DNA from 2 places in the Thioalkalivibrio sp. ALMg13-2 genome. Region 1 is predicted to be linked to the other one. Evidence: predicted binding sites of a transcription regulator. Region 1 holds the regulator's gene; the other holds the start of a gene.
What was found. Region 1 encodes FNR, which switches genes on or off when oxygen is low (the NO sensors DNR and NnrR bind a similar motif). Its sites were predicted from a motif close to TTGATNTANATCAA; they were not measured.

Region 1 (10,393 bases):
CACCCAGGTCATAGCCGGCCGCCTCCAGGTTCTGCAGGATCTCCAGCAACGACTCGGGAACATCCAGCTTGTCCGCGCCGATGTTCTGGCGACCTGGCGGATGGTTGTAGTAGACAACCGCGACCCGCTTGTCCGCGTTGTCGAGGGTGCGCAGCCGCTGCCAGCTTGCCACCCGGTCCGCCAGGGCCTCGACGCGCTCGCCGATCGGCCCGGTCATGGTCAGGCGCACTCCCGTGCGTTCGTCCTGTTCCGGGGCGCCCGCGGCCGCCAGCACCATCGGCTGGCTTATGCCCTGCAACTCCGGCATGGCCACGTGGTAGTGCACCTTGTCCCAGGGGATTCCTTCGTGCGACAGCCGCCACTGGGTCGCGCTCACGTCCGCCAGTCGGATGCCCTTGATCACCGGGACATCCAGCTCGCCGAAGGCCTCGGCCACCGCCTCGCGGTTGCCGCCCCCGCCGACCACGAAGTCCTGCAGGCTCACGATCCCCGCGAGATCCGCCGGCCCGGTCACGTTCTCCAGGGTCTCGACTGCCTCGCGGCTCGCCCCGCCCCACCGCGCGAGCACCACAAAACACTGGATATCGCGGTTCTCTAAGGCCTCACAGGCCGCATCCAGCAGGGCGCGGTCGCCCGGCCGGTCACCGGTATCCAGATCCAGCAGCGCCACGGCCGGACCCGCCTCCAGGTCGAGAGCGTCCGGATCGGGACTGGAACCGCCATGACGGTAATAACGGATGGTCTCGCGCGGGTCCGGATCGGGCACGTCGATCGCGTGGCCGCCGTGCGCGGCCAGCCAGCGCATCAGGCCCTCCATGTTCTCCGGCGTGCGCCCTTGGTAGAACGCGCGCCCGGTCAGCCAGTCCGCCTGTTCGGGGAAGCGCTCCTGCTGCTGGGCCAGGTGCGCGCGCGGGTCCTCGCCCGGTTCGGGGTTGGCCGCCAGTTCGGTGCGCACCTCGTCATCGAGGCCCGCGAGTACGGACTCGCCGCCGATCCGCGACAACGCCGTCAGGTGGCGCACACTGTTAATGGCCAGAATCGGCGCTCCCTCGGGCGGCGAGGCCTCCCGCAACAGACGATCGAGGCGCGCGGCCTGATCCCCGAAGACGGCCGCGACGAGTACCGCATCGGCCTCGCGCCACAGCGTCGACACCGCCTCGTCCGACTTGTCCGTGAGCTGCTCGGGGGTGCGCAGTACGACCTCCGCCTCCGGATAGGCCTCAAGGAAGCGATGCGCCCCGGCGGCGACCTCCGCCGCCGAGCGATCGGAGACGACGCCCACTACCAGCGGTCCGGCCCCGGCCGTGCCGACCCCGAATAAAAAAAACGCCAAAGCCATCAGAATTGTGCAACGCAAACGCATGGAGACTTCCCGAAAAACAGGCGCAAGGGGCCGCGAGGCGCGTACTCGACACGCCCGCGACCGTTGCAATGGGAATCAGGCGCCGCCGCAGCGACGCCGATCAGACGAGCGCGTCAGCCGCGCTGGCTGGCCGGCTGCCAGAGGATCTCTTCGCCGTTCTCGTGGCGCGCGAGGACGCGACAAAGCACGAAAAGGAGATCCGACAGCCGGTTGATGTAGGCCAGCGAACCCGGGCGCAGCGCTTCGTGGTGGTTGAGCGCGACAAGACGCCGTTCCGCGCGCCGGCAGACCGTGCGGGCGATATGACAGTCAGCCGAGGCCGGCCCGCCGCCCGGGAGAATGAACTCCTTCAGGGCCGGCAGATCGTCGTTGAAGGACTCGAGCTCCACGTCCAGACGCTCCACCGACGCATCCGGCAACGCCTGATGCCCCGGCACCGCCAGTTCCGCCCCCAGGTCGAACAGCTCGTGCTGCACCAGCGCCAGCGAGCGGCGAACCTCTTCGGGCAGAACGTGCGTCAGCAACCGGCCGATCACACTGTTCAGCTCATCCACATCTCCGAAGGCCTCGACGCGATGCGAGTCCTTGTCCACGCGCGACCCATCACCCAAGCCGGTTCGGCCTTCATCACCCGTGCGGGTCGCGATCTTCGACAGTCGATTACCCATGTTCTTACCTCTGCTGGTAGCGGAGTTTCACGAAGGCGGCCCGCCCCGGCTGGTTGTACCCGCCCACGGTCTCGTAATCCTTGTCGAACACGTTGTCGACCGAGGCCTCGATTCGCCACTCCGGATCGATCTGGTAACCCGCACGAAGGTTCATCAGACCATACCCAGAGAGCCGATGTTCATTGCCGGCATCATTATACGAACGACTCTTCCCAATCACGGACCCTCCGAGCAAGAAGTCCTGGAATTGCCGATCCAAGTCAAAACGGGCGGTTACAGGTGAACGCCGCTGGAGCTCGTTCCCAGTCTCACGATCCTTCGCATCAACCAGAGTCAGCGAAGCTCGGGAAGTCCACAGTCCAAAATCGTGGCCACCTTCGATCTCTAGGCCACGAATACGCGCCTCATTAATGTTGGCCGGTTCATTGACCATCATAAAAAACTGTTCAGCGTCACAATTTGCGACACATTGACTTTGGATCAAGTCATCAACGCGAGTTTCGAACACGGAAACATCGAGGTAAGCTCCTCCAGCCGAGTACCTGGCTCCAATCTCGAAAGTCTCAGATTCCTCTGGAACAAGATCCGGATTACCCCGGTACCATCCGATATCCGGATGGTAAAGCTCGTTGAAGGTGGGGGCCTTGAAAGCAGTACCGTAGGAGGCTCGCAGGCGCAGCGCGTCAGTGGCCTGCAACCCCCAGGCAATCTGTCCGGTAGTCTTGTCACCAAAAAGCTCGTCGTCGTCGTGACGCAGCGAACCCTCTAGGAGATGATCCCCTAGTTCCGCTTGGAGCAAGGCGTAACTGCCCACGTTGTAACGGCTGTTTTCCTCGTACTTTTCCGTTCCGAAAAAGCCAGGATCGTCGACTTCAATACGGTCTTCCCGCGCATCCAGGCCAGCCGTCAAGAACAGACGATCCGTCAACGCGATCTCGTTCAGCCAGTCTATGGAATCCCGAGTGGTGTTATAACGCGACGCGAAGCTTCCATCATTATAACGATCGTTCTCATCCCTGCTGTGCGTTAAACTGACCTCCGTTTCCCAACGATCCGTGATGGCCAAACGAACACCGCCACGGACCGCAGCATGGACATAATCGGTGTAATCGCGCCCCTCTGTACTATCAAATTCCGACTCACCTTCGGAGTAAAGAATACTGCCGAAGACCTCGATCCCATTTTCCAGCCGGTGCGAGACCTTAGTCGAAAGCGAGGTATTGTCATATCCATTAGGGTCATCATCCCCAAAGTCGTCCTGGACATTGATGCCGTCAGTATCAAAGTGGCTGATCGAGAAACTGTAGCTAGTGCTATCAGTGCCTCCGGCCACGCCGACACCTGCTTCCCAGGTGTTGAAGCTACCCCCGCCGACAAACGCGTTGACCTTCGGCGGTCCCTTGCGGCCTTCACGAGTAAACCCCTGCACCCCCCCGCCGATGGCGTCGGAACCGTAGACACTGGTTCGGGGCCCGCGCACGATCTCGACCCGCTCGATCTCCTCCAACGGTAGGAACTGCCAGCTCGCGCCACCTGTGGTGGCGGAACCCATACGGACTCCATCGACCAGCAACAAGGTGTGATCGGAATTCGTCCCGCGGGTATAGACGGACGTTGTCTTGCCAAAAGCGCTGTTTTGGGAGGTTTCCATCCCCGCGCGGCCTTCGAGCAGATCGGTGAACTGCTTGGGCTGCAGCCGCTCGATCTCTTCACGGTCGATTATGGTGACCGATGCGAGCGTCTCGTCGACGGTCTGGGCGACGCGCGTCGCCGTCACCTGGACGGTGTCGAGGGTCTGGGCTTCGGTTTCGGGTGCGTCCTGGGCGTGTGCCAGGGCGGGGGTCATGGCCAGCAGGATGGCCGAGGAAAGTGCTGTGCGTTTCATGTCGTCCGTGTCTCCCGGCGAGCCGCCCGCACGCCGTTGATTCGTCGGGATCGCGCAGACAGGGGGAGACAGACACGAGGGGGATCGGCCAGGACCGGCGAACGGCCCGGCACGATCATCCGCCTCGCATGCCCGCCGCATGCCGCGCGATCATTCCCTGGCCGGTCTCCGGGCTGACGAGCGTCCGGTGCGGCGCCTTCCCGAACATCATGTTCAGTGGCACTGGCCGCGACCATCAGAAACCGACTGGCGGTCTCTCGCTCGATCACCGTTGCGGGGGCAGCGTCGGATTCATCCCAGGGCCTTGCGGCCCGTCGGAGACTCACCGATCTTCCCGTTTAACCCGCCAAGCCGTGCTTGGTCGGGCACCGAGGAACGCAGCGAACCCTACACAGTTGGGCGCAAAATTACCAGCCGAGCCCCCCCCCCACGCGATCCCGAGTGACGCTAGCAGGCTCGCATATCGATGCCGATCAGCGGCGGCGCCGTTCCTCCGCGTACAGGTAGCGGGTCCCGCGCTTGAGCAGCAGACCCCAGGTCTTGTCCTGCAACATGGCGTCGAACTCGGGGGAGCGCTCGGCGCGTAAAGCCACCGGATGCGACTCGTCCCCGGGGTGGGTGGCCAGCATGTCCAGGCGCTCGCGATTGGCGCCGTAGTGATCGACCAGGAAGTCACGCATGGGATCGCTCAATGGCAGGTGATAAATGCGTGTGAGGCGCAGCGCCAGCCACTCGGCCATGCGCCCGAGATCCTGCCGGACCTTGCGCACCATGGCCGAGCCCAGGCCTGCCTTGGCATCCGCGCTCATGCCCACGTAGAGCCCGCCCAGATAGGCCGCGGGGTTGGCATAGATCGCGCGCTGGATACTGGGATTCGTAAGATCCACCAGCGGCTCCATGATCAAGGCGAGCTGGATCCCGATCCGCTTGGCAGTCTCCGCATCCAGTGCCGAGCCGCCAAAGTAAAACAGGTCACCCTCGCGCTCGATCTTGAGTTCCTTGAGGAAAGAGCAGAAGTGGCTGGCCAGTTTCAGCTTCTGGTCGTCGGTCAGCTCGATCAGCTCCTCGCTCACCCGGATGCCGCGCACGCTGCGCTTGAACCAGCGCTTCTCGCCGCGCTTCTCGACCTGCGCCCGGCGCAGGGCCTCCCAGCGTTCCACGGCGTTGGTGTAGCGGCTTTGCGCCTGCATCAGCTGATCGCGCGCCTCGCGCAGGTCCTCGACCCGACGCAGGGCGAGCCCCAGCATCTGCCCATCCGGCGAATTCTCCGAAGGTTCGAGATCCTCCAGACGCTGCACCGCCTCCAGCACCTGACGACCCAGGCTGACGACCGGCTCGCGCAGCGCCTGTGGATCCAGGCCCGACGCCTCGTGCTGGGACAGCAGGATGCCGAGCGAGCGCAGGCGGCTGACCACCCCGGCCTGAGCCACACGGAAGCGGTTGCCCTGGGATTCGAGGCGGTCCAGGGCCGCCCCGAGCTGCCAGCCCCCCGACCATTCGAAGCTCAGCCGCTTGATCTGGCGTCCGTTCACCAGCTCGAAGGCCAACACGAAGATCGCTTGCACATCGTCGAGGGTGCAACGCGCCAGGTCATCGGCGTCCGCGGCGGAGAACAGTCGATCCAGGAACTGATCCACCCGGCGGACACCGTCCTCCTGGGTTGGCGCCACGCCCCGCAGGCGATCGCGCAGGAGATCCGCAACCTCCGGCGCCTCGTGGTGCAGCTTCTCCAGGGCCGCGAGCCGGGAGTCCTCGGTCGCATCCACCAGATCCGCGACGCGCGAGCGCAGCCCCAGGCGACGATAAATCTCGATCTGCTCCGCGGCGGCCGCCAGGCTGGCATCGCCGGTCATCTCGCGCACCGCGACCGCCACGGCCTCGGGGGCGATATCCACTTCGTGCAGCAGGACTTGGGCTGCCTTGCGCCGGCGCATGTCCGGGGTCATCTCGCCCATCGCCAGGTCGCGGGTAACGAACAGCAGATCCGGCAGCAAGTCGATGGTGTTGCGCAGCTGATCGCGCGAGCGCTCCTGGCGCTTGCCCCGTGTGGCATCCGCGACGAAGCGCGCGACCAGGCCGATGACCCCGAACAGCAGGGTGTAAACGGCAAAGAAGATGAAGTTCTGTGCCGGGGCGGCGTGGCCGAAACCGAGGAAGTAGCCGCCCTGCATCGCCAGGAACGTGACCGGCCCGGCGGCCCACAGCAACTGGAGAAAGTTCAGCGACCAGGGTACGCGCCGTGCGGTGGCAGCCACCTCTGTAATGCGGCTGCGCCCGGCCGCCTCGATCAGGACGTGCTCCTGTGACGGTCCGCCGGCCTGCGGGCTTTCCTGGCCCTGTGCCTCCCTGCGTTTACGAAAGCGACCGAACACGCGCACCTGCTCCGGAATGGGTGGTTACCGCCGGCATGGCCGCAACGCTCCCCTTAGTGTAGGGAAACCGTGTTCGGTTCGCGCGCGCCGGGCGATACTCGCGCGAGCGGCCCGGCGCGTCCGATGCGCCCTCAGGCGGCGTCGCTGCGCTGTGCCCGGGCCTTCCCGGGCGGTGTGGAGATCACTTCGGGGGCATCGTCCCGATAGAGGTAATCGCGGGTCAGCGGCACCGCATCCTGCTGCTTGGCCATCTGCACGTGGAACACCACCTGATCCCACCAGCGGAAGGTGCCCTCGCAACTGGCCAGGTAGAACTCCCACATGCGGCAGAAACGCTCATCGAAGCGTTCGACGGCCTCGGCCCGTACCGTCTGGAAGCGGCGATACCACTCGGCCAGCGTCTCGGCGTAATGCAGGCGCCAGAACTCGATATCGGTGGTGCACAGCGGCGTGGGCTCCAGCGCGCCCATCACCTCGGACAGGGCCGGCGTATACCCGCCCGGAAAGATGTACTTGCTCAGCCAGGGGTTGGAGGTCCCCGGTGGTTCCTGCCGCCCGATGGTGTGCAGCACCGCGATGCCTTCCGGCTTCAGCAGATCATGCACGCGCCGGAAGAACGTCTCGTAGTTGGGCGTGCCCACATGCTCGAACATGCCGACGCTCACGATGCGGTCGTACTGGTCTTCGTGTTCGCGGTAGTCCTGATAGAGAAACCGCACTCGATCCTCGAGCCCCCGACGCTTGGCCTCGTCACGGGCAACCCGCAGCTGCTCCTTCGACAGCGTCACGCCGTCTACCTGCACGTCGGCATGCTCGGCGAGATGGAAGGCCAGACCGCCCCAGCCGCAACCGATGTCGAGCACGCGCATCCCCGGCTCCAGCATCAGCTTCTTGCGCAGCATTGCGCACTTGGCCTGCTGCGCCTCTTCCAGCGTCATATCCGGGCGCTCGAAATAGGCGCAGCTGTAGAACATGCCCTCGTCCAGGAACTGACGATAAAGCCACTCATCGACGTCGTAGTGATGGGCGATGTTCTGGTAGCAGCGCGCCACCTTGTTGCCCTGCTCGATCAGGGCCCGCAGCATGCGCACTGCAGGGTTGACCCGCTGCTTGAACATCGGCGCGAAGTTGCGCATGGCCACGTCGAGGAACACCTGCAGGCCCTCGGGGCCGGGCGACCACAGGCCGTCCATGTAGGTCTCGCCCAGCTGGAAGCCCGGGTCGCGCCCAATCTTGCGCAACGCCGCCTTGTCATGCACCTGCATGGTGACTTCCGGCGCGCCGTTCCCGAAACGCTGCTCACGGCCATCCGGATGCCGCAGCACGAAGGTCCCGTAGCGTATGTATTGCTCCAGTAACCGCTCGATCATCGCTACCCCTGTCCTTGTTCTGGCAGTCGGGTCTCTCAGCCCCCACGCGTAATGCCGACCCTCACCATGCCGAAGCTTTTAGACTCAGTCTAATTACCGATGGCCCGCATTGTCCACGCAGCCGTCGGAGGGAGGGGACCCCGAGTCATCTCGGGGCGCGACCCCCTGACCGACGGCAAAACCTTCTGTAATCGCCTACAACTCTTGGGGACAGTACCGCATTCCCGCCCCCGATGGCATACCCCGAAAATCGCTTTCCCCAACGTCGAAAAAACGGCTACCCTGCACCCATGACGCTACGACCCACTCAAGCCTGCCAGCACTGCACCCTCCGCCAGCTCTGCCTGCCTATGGGCCTGCCCCAGGATGAACTCTGGCAACTCGACCAAATCGTCCAGCAACGCCGGCCGATCGCCAAGGGTGCGCCCCTGTTCACCATGGGGACCAAGTTCGAAGCGCTGTACGCGGTCCGCACCGGGGCACTGAAAACGGTGCTGATCTCCGATGACGGGACCGAACAGATCACCGGCTTCGCGCTGGCCGGCGACCTCCTGGGGCTGGACGCGATCCACTCCGGCAAGCATCCGGTCAGTGCCATTGCGCTGGAGTCCACCAGCGTCTGCGCCGTGCCCTACGGGCATGTCGACGACCTCGCCGGCCGCCTGCCGACCTTCCGCCAGCACATGATGAGCGTGATGAGCCAGGAACTGGCCCAGGACGAAAGCCTGCACGCCCTGCTCGGCCAACGTACCGCGGAGCAGCGTCTGGCGACCTTCCTGATCGCCCTGTCGGAGCGTCATCGCGCCCGCGGCCTGTCCCCCGAACGGTTCTACCTGCCCATGTCCCGGGCAGACATCGCCAACCACCTGGGCCTGACCCAGGAAACCATCAGCCGGCTGTTTACTCAGCTGCGCAACCAGGGCGTAATCAACCTGCACACCCGGGACCTGGAGATCCTCCAGCCCGAGGGCCTGCGCAACACGGCCGGGGTCACCTTCACCTCCGCCGCGAGCAGTGCCTGAAGCCGGGGACACCCCGGAGCCGGCCACGGACTTCGACGCCTTCTGGGCATTCGCCGACGCACTGTGGGTCGATCCCACCGTTCGCGAACGTCTGATGCGCTGGCAGGACGAATTTGGCGTGGACGTGATGCTGGCGTTGTTTGCCCTGTGGTACCCGCAGCCCCTCGGACCCTCGCAATGGCGCGTACTGCGGCAAACGGCCCGGCGCTGGCAGTCATCCTCCACCGAACGCCTCCGCGCACTGCGCCGGCGGCTCCACACCCCCGAGCGCAACGCGCTCTATCGCGCGGTGCTGGCACTGGAGCTTCAAAGCGAGCGGCTCGCCGGCCTGCAACTGCTCGCGGAGGCCCGGCGCCTGGCGCCGCAGACCACCCCCGCATTCGCCATCGACCGCCAGCGCCGATTGCACACCCTGTTCCCCGACCTGCCGGACGCCGAGATCCGCGACGGATTGCGCGAGTTCACGGCCGCCTGAACAGCACGTGGTGCACGCAAGGCCGCATTCCGGCTATCCTCCCCGCACATTGACCGAACACGGCAGGATTCATGTCGGATGATCTGCGCAGCCAGCTCCTGAAAACGGGGCTGGTCGACGAAAAACAGGTTCGCCAGGCCAAGTCGCAAAAGCACAAGGCCCAGAAGGGGAACGCGAAGAAGAAGAAGGACCGCAACACGGGTCCAGACCCGGGCGTGGCCGAAGCGCGCAAGGCCGAGCAGGCCGAGCGTTCGCGACAGAAGAACCGCGAACAGCAGGAACGTGCCGAACGCCGGGCCCGCCACGCGCAAATCCGCGAACTGGTCAGCACCCACCTGGCGCCGATTCCCACCGGCGATGCCGCGCTGGATTATCACTTCCAGCAGGGCGGGCAGATCCGCCACCTCCCGGTGACCGCCGACCTGCAAAAGCGCCTGGCCGACGGCCGCGCCGCGCTTGCCGGCCTGGATGTGCGCCCGGAAAAGGGGTTCCGGGTCATCCCGCGCGAGACCGCCGACCGCATCCGCGAGCGCGATCCGGAATGGCCACTGGTCATCCCCGCCGAGGACGAAACCGGATCGGAACCTGCCCCGGACGACCCATACAAGGACTACGTGGTACCCGACGACCTCATGTGGTGACCCGCAGGGGAATCCCCGCAGGACAGCGATCCAATCAGTCGGTTGCGCGCTTCACGTCCGCGGCGGGCATGCCACTTTGCTGCGGGCGCCGCGCCTCGTCACTGGACATGTCCTGCGGCGTGATGCCGCCCTGCTCCAGGCCCTGGGCGGGGCCGGCCGACTCCTCCGGCTCGCCGCTGCCGCAGCCTAGCGCCAGCAGACCCACGGCCGTCAGACCGATCACCAGGGGGGCGGCTCGCTGAATCTCTCGCATCATCTTCACTCTTGATCCATATGTACTCGAAGCCTGCAAACTCTGCGGCGAGCGTGCAACATCGAGTGTAACAGGCGGGGGTTCCGGCAAGGGCTTCAGGCGGCGCCCACCGGCAGGATCCGGGTCCCCGCCTGCCCGGCCAGGATAGCCGCGGCGTCCTCCAGCGAACCGATCCCGACCCGAATGCCGCCCTGGGCAGCGCGCCGTGCAGCCTCCATCTTGGGCCCCATGGAACCGCCCGGGTACGCTGCCGGCTCCACGGCCGTAACCAGAAGCGCCTTCAGGCGCCGGGCGTCCGGCGTGCCCCAGTCCATGTAGACGCCGTCGACATCGGTCATCATCAA
Region 2 (10,393 bases), on a different contig from region 1:
GCCGAGCTCGGGCATCCTGGCCCTGCCGGTCAAGGGTGCCGGCGGGCTGGGCGAGATGCTGGTGCGGCTGGAGCAGGCCCTGAGCAGCTCCGAGCAGGCCGGTTGCCGCGCGACCTTCGTGCCGGAAGGCGAGGACTTCGGGCTGGCGCATCTGCAGGACACCCATCTGCTGTCCACGCTGATTGCGCGGCACAACGCGCGCGATCTCTCGGCGATCCTGGCCAACGACACCCTGGACTTCCACTTCCAGCCGATTGTGCATGCCGCGAACCCCACCGAGGTCTTTGCCTACGAGGCCCTGGTGCGCGCCTCCACACCGGATGGCGACATCATCCCGCCGCTGGACCTGTTCAAGACGGCGCGCAATGCCGAGCTGCTGTTCCATCTGGATCGTTCCGCCCGGATCAATGCCATCCGTCGTGCCAGTGAGCGCGGGGTCCGTAGCCATCTGTTCATCAACTTCAACCCGACCGCGATTTATGACCCGGCCTTCTGCCTGGAAACGACCGTGCGCGAGATCATGTCTCGCGTGCCGGGCCAGCCGGGGCCCGCCGGCTTCGTGTTCGAGGTGATCGAGAGCGACCAGGTCAACGACATGGAGCACCTGTCGCGGATCGTCGAGCGCTATCGCCGCGCCGGGTTCCAGGTCGCCCTGGACGACCTGGGGGCGGGGTACGCATCGCTCAACATGCTGTCGCAACTGCGCCCGGATTTCGTGAAGATCGACCGCGAACTGGTCAGCGGGATCGACCAGGACACCTACCAGCAGAAGATCCTCGAAAAGATCATCGAGCTGGCCAAGGATCTGGATATCCGGGTGGTGGCCGAGGGCGTGGAGACTGTGGACGAATGGCGCTGGCTCAAGGAACGCGTGGATCTCTGTCAGGGCTACCTGTTCGCGCGTCCGGCCGCGGAGCCGCCACTGCCGCGTCACCCCGAGCAGGCCTGATCGGAGTGATGCGGCTCGACCCAGTGAAAGAGGAGGCGGTCGATGCATGGACGCATCCAGCGTGGCGGTGCGCTCATGTAGCATGGTTTCACCTCATTCGCCGAGCCGTGTCTGCAAGCACAATCGACTCGCGCGCGAGTGAGTACATTATCAACTAGCGTTTCCCTGAACCTGGTGTTTATGAATCAGCTCCCGCCCGACGCCCGCAATCCGACGCTCGAATCCGCCTACCAGCTGCTGCACGATGCCGAGGTGCGCTATCGCGGGCGCACGGTGGGCACGGTGGCCAGCCTGGACGAGCGGGCGCCCGCGGAAAACTATGCCGACTGCTTCATCCGCGACTTCGTGCCCTCGGGGCTGGTCTATCTGCTGAACGACGAGCCCGAGGTGGTGCGCGACTTCCTCGCGCTGATCCTGCAGATCCGCGATACCCAGGAAGAGATCGAGGGCCATCGCCGCCTGCCGCGGGTGATGCCGGCGAGCTTCCGCGTGTTCACCGACGAGAACGGGCGCGAGTCCCTGGCGGCGGACTTCGGCGATCGCGCGATCGGGCGTGTGGCGCCGGTCGACTCGATGATGTGGTGGGTGCTGCTGCTGCGGGCCTACCAGAACCGCACGGGCGATACCGATTTCATCAAGAGTGCCGATGTGCAGCGCGGCATCCGCTTGATCCTGAGCATCTGCCTGCAGGACCGTTTCGAGGTCTTCCCGACCCTGCTGGTGCCGGACGGCAGCTTCATGATCGATCGGCGCATGGGGGTGTTCGGCCACCCGCTGGAGATCCAGGCCCTGTTCTACGGGATGCTGAAGGCCTCGCTGGCGATGCTCGAACCCTGCGACAAGGACTCGGAGCTCTTGTGCGAGCAGTCCGCGATTCGTACGCGGCAGCTGTCCGATTACATTCGCAATTACTACTGGCTGGATCTCGAGCGGCTGAACGATATCCATCGCTATCGCACCGAGCACTTCGGCCACGAGTCCGAGAACTCGCTGAACATCTACCCCGAGAGCATCCCCGACTGGCTGGTGGACTGGATCCCCTCGGAGAGCGGCTACCTGGTCGGCAACCTCGGCCCCGGGCGCATGGACTTTCGCTTCTTCAGTTTCGGCAACCTGCTGGCGGTGCTGTTCGGGCTGGCCGACGAACACCAGTCGCGTTCGATCATGCAGACCTTCGAGCAGCGCTTCGAGGACCTGATCGGGACCATGCCGGTCAAGATCTGCTATCCGGCGATGGTGGGCGAGGAGTGGCGCCTGCTGACCGGGTCCGATCCCAAGAACACCCCGTGGTCCTACCACAACGGCGGCAACTGGCCGGCACTGTTGTGGGCGTTCACCGGCGCGGCCCTGCGCGTCGGGCGGCCGGATCTCGCGCGTAGCGTGCATGCGGTCGCGGCCGAGCGCCTGTATCGCGATAACTGGCCGGAGTACTACGACGGGCGCCATGGTCGTCTGGTCGGCCGGCGAGCCAACTATCGCCAAACCTGGTCGGCGACCGCGGTGCTTGTTTCGCAGGGCCTGATCGACAACCCCGAGACCCTCAGCCTGTTCGACAGCCCGGAACCCGAGGTGCCATGAAAAAGACCCAGAGCAAGTCGCGCGACGGTGAAGGCCTTTATCTCGTCCTGATCAGTGTCCACGGCCTGGTCCGCGGACGGGAGCTGGAGCTGGGTCGCGACGCCGACACCGGCGGGCAGACGCTCTACGTGGTCGAGCTCGCGCGCGCGCTGGCCCGCCACCCGCAGGTCGGCCGGGTTGACCTGCTGACCCGGCGGGTGGTCGACAGCAAGGTATCCGCCGACTACGCCGAACCGGAAGAAGACCTGGGCGACGGGGCCCATATCGTGCGTCTGGACTGCGGCCCGCGGCGCTACCTGCGCAAGGAGAAGCTCTGGCCCTATCTGGACTGCTTCGCCGACAACGCCCTGGGGCATATCCGGCGGGTGGGGCTGCGGCCGGACGTGATCCACGGGCATTACGCCGATGCCGGGCATGTCGCGGTGCAGCTGTCGAACCTGCTGGGCGCGCCGATGCTGCAGACCGGCCACTCGCTGGGGCGGGTCAAGCGCGAACGCCTGCGCGAGAGCGGGATGTCGGATGCCGACATCGAGGCGCGCTACAACATCTCCACCCGCATTCATGCCGAGGAGGAGGCGCTGGCCCATGCCCACCGCGTGATTGCCAGTACCCGCCAGGAGATTGGCGAACAGTACGCGACCTACGACAACTATCAGCCGGAGCGCATGGAGGTGATTCCGCCGGGCACCGACCTGACGCGCTTCCATCCGCCGAAACGGGGCCAGCGCAAGCCGCCGATCTGGGCCTCGGTCCGGCGCTTCCTGGAAACCCCTGACCGCCCGCTGATCATGGCCCTGTCGCGCGCCGACGAGCGCAAGAACATCCGCGGCCTGTTGGAGGCCTACGCCGGGAATGACTGGCTGCGCGAGAACGCGAACCTGCTGATCGTTGCCGGTAACCGTGACGACATCGCCGACCTCGACAAGGGCGCGCGCGATGTCATGACCGATCTGCTCCTGCGGATCGATCGCCACGACCTGCATGGCCTGGTGGCCTACCCGAAGCACCACGACTCCGACGACGTGCCGGATCTCTACCGCCTGGTGGCCTCCAGCAAGGGCGTGTTCGTGAACCCGGCGCTGACCGAGCCCTTCGGCCTGACCCTGATCGAGGCCGCGGCCAGCGGCGCCCCCATTGTGGCCACCAACGACGGCGGACCGGAGGAGATCATCTCGCGCTGCCACAACGGCCAGTTGATCGATCCGCTGGACCCGGAAGGCATCGCCGACGCGATCCAGGGCATCCTGGCGGATCGTCCGCGCTGGCAGCGTTACTCGCGCGCCGGGCTCAAGGGCGTGCGCCAGCACTATTCCTGGGACGGCCACGCCGAGAAATACGTCAAGCTGGTGAAGTCGCTGACCCGCGAGGTGCGCCAGGAGCGCCACCACGAGCGCCGGGTCTCCGGCCACCTGGCGCAGATGGATCGCGCCGTGATCACCGACATCGACAACACCCTGCTGGGCGATGACAAGGCCACTCGTGCCTTCGTCGCCTGGCTCAAGCGCAATCGCAAGCGGGTTGCCTTTGGTGTCGCCACCGGCCGGCGCATCGATTCGGCCGCGGCGATCCTCGAGGAGCATGGCGTGCCCACCCCGGACGTCTGGATCACCTCGGTGGGCAGCGAGATCCACTACGGCACCAAGCAGACCGAGGATCGCGGCTGGGCGCGACATATCAGTCATCGCTGGGAGCCGGACCGGCTGCGCGAATGTCTGCAGCAGGAGAAAAATCTGGTCCTTCAGCCGGATGTGGATCAGCGCGCATTCAAGGTCAGCTTTTTCGTCGAGCCGCCCGGCAGTCTGGATGCGAAGACGGTGGAGACCCGGCTGTACCGCGAGGACCTGCACGCCCGGGTGATCTACTCGCACGACCGGTTCCTCGACCTGCTGCCGGTGCGCGCCTCCAAGGGCCTGGCGGTGCGCTATCTCTCCGACAAGTGGGGCATCCCGCTGGAACACGTGCTGGTCGCCGGCGATTCCGGCAACGACGAGGACATGCTGCGCGGGCGCCTGCTGGGGACGGTGGTGGGCAATCACCAGCCAGAGCTGGAGAGCCTGCGCGGCTTCCAGCGCATCTTCTTCGCCGGGGCCACGCACGCGCGGGGCCTCCTCGAAGGGATCGAGCACTTCGACCTCCTCAACCGCTGCGAAAGCCCGGGCGACGCCGAGGCCGACGAATAGCCCGCGTTTGCTAGCGCCAAGCGCGTGAAGGCCCGCAGAAGGGCCAAGGCCGTTGCGCCACAGAGGACTCGAAGATCGCGGAGTAGGTGGATGTTGCCGCCAAACCCATTTCGCTCTGCGGATTTGCGGGGACGGCCAATCACTTCCAGGCCATGCCCTTCCTGCACGAAGCGCATGTTCCCCTTTCGTGCCTTCGTGTGCTTCATGGTGGATTGCCCTGGTGAGGCAGGGCGTCAGGGCACGGGCAGCAGCAGGGCGATCCCGGTGAGGACGGTGACGACCTCGAAGGCGCGTTTGACCAGGCGGTTGCCGTAGTGCTGGGCCGCCCAGGCGCCCAGATATCCGCCAACAAAACTGCCCACCAGCAGCGCCGGCAGCCAGTTCCACTGCACCGTGCCGAGCGTCCCGAGCATCAGGGCGCCCGCCCCGTTCCAGACCAGGCCGACCAGGACCATGGTGTAGGCGACCGCCTGGGTATAGTTCATGCCGTACCAGCGCACCAGCCACAGGGTGACCATCAGCCCCGTGCCCGAGGCCAGCGAGCCGTTCAGGATGCCGATCAGGAACAGACCGGCCGCGCCGATCAGGGCGTGGCTCCAGGAAAAGCCGATCTCGCGCACCACCTGCCCGAGCTGCGGGCGGCGCCAGGAGTACCAGCCGAGGCCGATGGTCAGCAGACCCAGGGCGATTTCGCCGGCCCGCGGCGGGATCCCCAACACCAGCCAGGCACCGATTAACACCCCAGGCAGACCGGCCAGCAGGATAATGGCTAGGCGCGTGGGCTCGAATGTGCTTTTCTTGAAGTGGCGCAAGCCGGCACCGGCACCCAGAGCCACGGATGCGATCTTGTGGGTGGCCAGTGCCACGGGGTAGGGAAGGCCCAGAAAAATCAGGGCGGGCAATTGCAACAGGCCCGCCCCGCCACCGGCCAACGCGGAGAACCCGTTGGCCACGATGGCGATGAAGACGAGTCCGAGGTGTTCGAAAATGGTCATTTGGGGTGTGTGGAACGGGCAGCGGTCAGGGGTTTTTCGCCCGGCGCTGGCCGGTGCGTTGTTGCTGGGGCTCACGGTCCCGGTCCAGGCGGATATCTACCGCTGGGTGGATGATAACGGGACCGTACACTATTCCAGCACCCCGCAGCCCGAGACCAGCCAGCGCGAACGCCGCATCTACGACTCCGAGGGGCGTATGCGCGAGATCCTGCCGGCCCCGATGAGCGCCGAGGAGCGGGCGCAGGCCGCGGCCGAGCGCGAGCAGGCGGAACGCAACCTGGAGGCGACGCAGCGCGCGCGACAGGATCGAGTTGCGCGCGAGCACCAGTTGCGTCGGGCTTACACCTCGCTGGAGGAGATCGAGGAGCTGCGCGAGCGCCGCGAGCGATCGATTGGCGGCAACGTCCTGCGCAGCGAGGCCCAGGAAAAGACCCTGTTGCGTGAACGCGAGCGCATCCGCCGGCAGCTGGACGGCGTCAATGAAAACTCCGCGCTGGCGGATCGTTACCGGGCGGAGCTGGACGAGCTGGATGCGCGCATTGCCCGCGAGCGCCAGTATCGTCGGGGTCAGCGTGAGCGCCTGTCCGCGATCCACGAGCGCCTGGATCTGGACCGCCGCGACTTTCAGCAACTGGTGCTGAACGGCCGCGTTAACGACTGATCAACGTCCCCACACCCTGGTCGGTCAGTAGCTCCAGCAGTACCGCGTGTTCCACTCGGCCGTCCACGATGTGGGTGGCGTTCACGCCACTGCGCACGGCATCCAGGGCGCAGCGGATCTTCGGGATCATGCCGCCGTGGATGGTGCCGTCGCGGATCATGGCATCCACCTCCGGCGCGGCCAGGCGCGGTAGCAGCGCCCCGCTGCCGTCGAGCACACCCGGGGTGTTGGTCAGCAGGAACAGCTTCTCCGCATCCAGCACCACGGCGAGCTTCTCGGCCGCGGTGTCGGCATTGATGTTGTAGGCCTTGCCGTCGCGGTCGAAGCCGATCGGGGCGATGACCGGGATGAAGTCACTCTGATCCAGGGTGTGGACGATGCTTGGGTCCACGCCTTCCACCTGGCCGACATGGCCCAGGTCGACGCTGGGTTCGCCCTCGGCCGCGCCGTAGTCGCGCAACGGGGTCGCGCGGATCATCTGCCCGTCCTTGCCGGTCAGGCCGACGGCCCGGCCGCCGAAGCGGTTGATCAGCGACACGATCTCCTGGTTCACCAGCCCGCCGAGCACCATCTGCACCACGTCCATGGTCTCGCGGTCGGTCACGCGCAGGCCGTTGACGAATTCCGTCTCCTTGCCCAGGCGTTTCAGCAGTTCACCGATCTGCGGCCCGCCGCCATGCACGACCACTGGATTCACGCCGACCTGCTTGAGCAGAACGATGTCACGCGCGAACGAGGCCTTCAGGTGGTCCTCGGTCATGGCGTTGCCGCCGTACTTGATCACGATGGTCTTGCCTGCGAAGCGCTGGATATAGGGCAGCGCTTCAATCAGTACGTGGGCAACGGAATGGGCCGTCTGGGTATCCATGGCGGGTCCGGTTGTCGGGTTTCGCAGCCGCGCAGTTTAGCACCCCGCCTTGTGGGTGCGTCGGGGCGGCCATGGGTCAGCGTCTCCTTGAAGGTCGATTCTATATGCATGGTTTGACCGGTGACGCCGTGGCGGGTATAAAGCTGCGCATCACATACATCAAATAAAGGTGTCCCATGCTCTCGACCGAACAGAAGGCGATCATCCAGCAAACCGTGCCGCTGCTGGAATCCGGCGGCGAAGCCCTTACCCGTCACTTCTACGAGATCATGCTGCGCGACTACCCGGAGGTGCAGCCGCTGTTCAATCAGGCGCATCAGGCCAGTGGCGAACAGGCACGGGCCCTTGCCAATGCGGTCCTGAATTACGCACGGCACATCGACCAACTGGAGGCCCTGGGCCCGCTGGTGGGCCAGATCGTCAACAAGCACGTGTCGTTGCAGGTGCAGCCCGAGCATTACCCGATTGTCGGCACCTGCCTGTTGCAGGCCATGCGCGAGGTGCTGGGCGAGGAGGTCGCGACCGATGCGGTGCTGGAGGCCTGGGGCGCGGCCTATCAGCAACTGGCCGACATCCTGATCGAGGCCGAAGAGGGCGTGTACACCGCGCACGAACAGCAACCCGGCGGCTGGCGTGGTGCCCGCGCCTTTCGTGTGGAGCGCAAGTTCCCCGAGAGCGAGGAGATCACCTCGTTCTATCTGCAGCCGGTGGACGGTCAGCCCGTCCCGCCGCACCAGCCAGGGCAATACCTCGGGCTGCGCCTGATGATCGACGGCAAGGAGGTACGGCGGAACTATTCCCTGTCGGCGGCGGCGAACGGCAAGAGCCTGCGCATCAGCGTCAAGCGCGAGCCGGGCGGTGTTGCCTCGACGTTCCTGCATGACCGGGTTCAGGAGGGCGACGTGCTGGATGTCTTCCCGCCGGCCGGCGATTTCGTGCTGCGGGCGTCGGATCGCCCCGTGGCCTTCGTGACCGCGGGGGTAGGGATTACGCCCGCGGTGGCGATGACCGAGGCGGCGCTGGCGGACGGTCGCGAGGTGCACTTTCTCCACTGTGCGCGACACGGTGGCGTGCATGCGTTCCATGACTGGGTGGAACGTCAGGCAGAACAGGTGTCCGCTCTGACGCGTCGTTATTGCTACAGCGAACCGCGTGCCGGCGACCAGCCGCACGCGGAAGGCTTCCTGACCCGGGAGCAGCTCGCCGAGTGGCTGCCCGACAGCCGCGAGGTGGATGTCTATTTCCTGGGACCGAAACCCTTCATGCAGCAGGTGCGCGCCCACCTGCGCGGCCTAGGCATCCCGGACGACCGGGTGAACTACGAGTTCTTCGGGCCCGCCTCCGCGCTGGAGACCTGATGCGGTTGGGGTGCCGGGCCGGGGTCAGCCCCGGCCCGAAGACCCGAAGCCGCCCGCGCCGCGGGTGGTCTCTTCGAAGTCCTCGACCACGCGGAATTTCGGCTGGATGACCGGGACGATGACGAGCTGCGCCAGGCGCTCGCCGATCTCGAGCGTGTAGGCGCTCGCGCCCCGGTTCCAGCAGGAGACCATCAGCGGGCCCTGGTAGTCGGCGTCGATCAGGCCCACGAGATTCCCCAGCACCAGGCCGTGCTTGTGCCCGAGCCCGGAGCGCGGAAGGATCATCCCGGCATAGCCCGGATCCTCGATGTGGATCGACAGCCCGGTCGGGATCAGCTCGGCCGTGCCCGGCTCCAGCGTCAGCGGGGCCTCGATCATTGCCCGCAGGTCCACGCCGGCAGAGCCGTCGGTGGCCGGGGCAGGCAGCGGGAAGTCCGTGCCCATGCGTGGGTCGAGGATCTTCAGGTCAATCTCGGGGACGGGCATCCGGGTTCCTTGGCAATGACTAATCTGTTTCGCGTGGGTTCAGGCGCTCGATGACCAGGTCGATCAGCGCGCGCGCCAGTTGGGCCTTGGGCTGGTTCGGCAGCGTGCGCTCGCCGCCCTCCCACAGACACAGCAGCTCGTTGTCGGCGGTGCCGAAGGCGAGCCCTTCGCCGACGCGATTGGCCGCGATCAGGTCGAGCCCCTTGTTTCGGCGCTTGGCGTCGGCGTGCTCGCGAAGGTGCTCGGTCTCGGCGGCGAAGCCCACCAGGAACGGGCACCGGGGGAGCGTGGCCGCCTGGCGCGCGGCGTCGGCGAGGATGTCCTCGGTGCGTTCCAGGGCCAGGTTCATCGTGGGGTCGGACTTTTTGAGCTTCTGGGCCTGTGGTGCGGCCGGACGGTAGTCGGCCACGGCCGCCGCTGCAATCAGGATGTCGGTCGCGGGCAGGCGTTCCATCACCGCGGCGTGCATGGCGGCGGCGGTTTCGGTGGCCATGCCCTCGACGCCGGCGGGCACGGCCTGTGCGGTGGGGCCGTGCACCAGCGTCACCCGCGCTCCGGCGTCGCGCGCCGCCGCGGCCAGGGCGAAGCCCATGCGCCCGGAGCTGCGGTTGCCGATGAAGCGGACGGGGTCGATGGGTTCGAACGTGGGGCCGGCAGTGATCAGCACCTGGCGGCCGGCTAGCGGGGCGTCGGCCGGCTGCAGCAGTTCGCGCGCGATCGCGGCCGGCTCGCGCAGGCGGCCTTCGCCCTGCTCGCCGCAGGCCTGGTCGCCGCTGTCGGGTCCGATCAGGGTCACACCGCGTTCGACCAGGGCCGCAATGTTGGCCTGCGTGGCCGGGTGCGCCCACATGCGGTGGTTCATCGCCGGCGCCAGGGTGACCGGCGCGGTGGTGGCCAAAAGCAGGGTGCTCAGCAGGTCGTCCGCCAGGCCCTGGGCGTAGCGGGCGATCAGGTTGGCACTCGCGGGGGCAACCACGATGCGATCGGCCCAGCGCGCCAGGGCGATATGGTCCATGCCGGATTCGGCCTCGGCATCCAGCAGTTCGGTGCGTACCGGCGCGCCGGACAGGGCCTGGAAGGTCAGCGGGGTCACGAAGGCGCGGGCGCCCGCGGTCATCACCACACGCACCGCGCAGCCGGCGCGCTTCAATTCGCGCACCAGCTCGCAGGCCTTGTAGGCGGCGATGCCGCCGCTGACGCCGACCAGTATCCGGGGCTGGGTGTGGTGTTCCGTCATGTGGCGGATTCTACCCGGTTCCTTTGTCCTGGCGCGCGGAGACGCCGGCGGTCAACGCGTAGCGCATCGCATCCTCCAGCG

Region 2: a site for FNR is predicted at 7,381-7,394, ahead of hmpA (NO-inducible flavohemoprotein). Genes of this name have one in related genera too.

The regions. Positions count from the first base shown of each region.
Region 1 is NZ_KB906108.1:48,448-58,840, reverse strand. It holds gene F618_RS0107775 (cobaltochelatase subunit CobN) at 1-1,363, opposite strand, end outside; gene F618_RS0107770 (cob(I)yrinic acid a,c-diamide adenosyltransferase) at 1,477-2,031, opposite strand; gene F618_RS0107765 (TonB-dependent receptor domain-containing protein) at 2,036-3,916, opposite strand; cobalamin riboswitch at 4,058-4,304, opposite strand; gene F618_RS0107760 (hypothetical protein) at 4,390-6,288, opposite strand; gene F618_RS0107755 (cyclopropane-fatty-acyl-phospholipid synthase family protein) at 6,420-7,658, opposite strand; gene fnr (fumarate/nitrate reduction transcriptional regulator Fnr) at 7,949-8,680, shown strand; gene F618_RS0107745 (DUF2390 domain-containing protein) at 8,673-9,155, shown strand; gene F618_RS0107740 (DUF2058 domain-containing protein) at 9,227-9,796, shown strand; gene F618_RS0107735 (hypothetical protein) at 9,831-10,049, opposite strand; gene F618_RS0107730 (carbamate kinase) at 10,145-10,393, opposite strand, start outside.
Region 2 is NZ_KB906129.1:7,365-17,757, forward strand. It holds gene F618_RS0113255 (EAL domain-containing protein) at 1-949, shown strand, start outside; gene F618_RS0113260 (glycoside hydrolase 100 family protein) at 1,130-2,527, shown strand; gene F618_RS0113265 (HAD-IIB family hydrolase) at 2,524-4,707, shown strand; gene F618_RS0113270 (sulfite exporter TauE/SafE family protein) at 4,941-5,702, opposite strand; gene F618_RS0113275 (DUF4124 domain-containing protein) at 5,695-6,363, shown strand; gene argB (acetylglutamate kinase) at 6,353-7,231, opposite strand; gene hmpA (NO-inducible flavohemoprotein) at 7,408-8,589, shown strand; gene dut (dUTP diphosphatase) at 8,614-9,075, opposite strand; gene coaBC (bifunctional phosphopantothenoylcysteine decarboxylase/phosphopantothenate--cysteine ligase CoaBC) at 9,095-10,312, opposite strand; gene F618_RS0113300 (DUF502 domain-containing protein) at 10,323-10,393, opposite strand, start outside.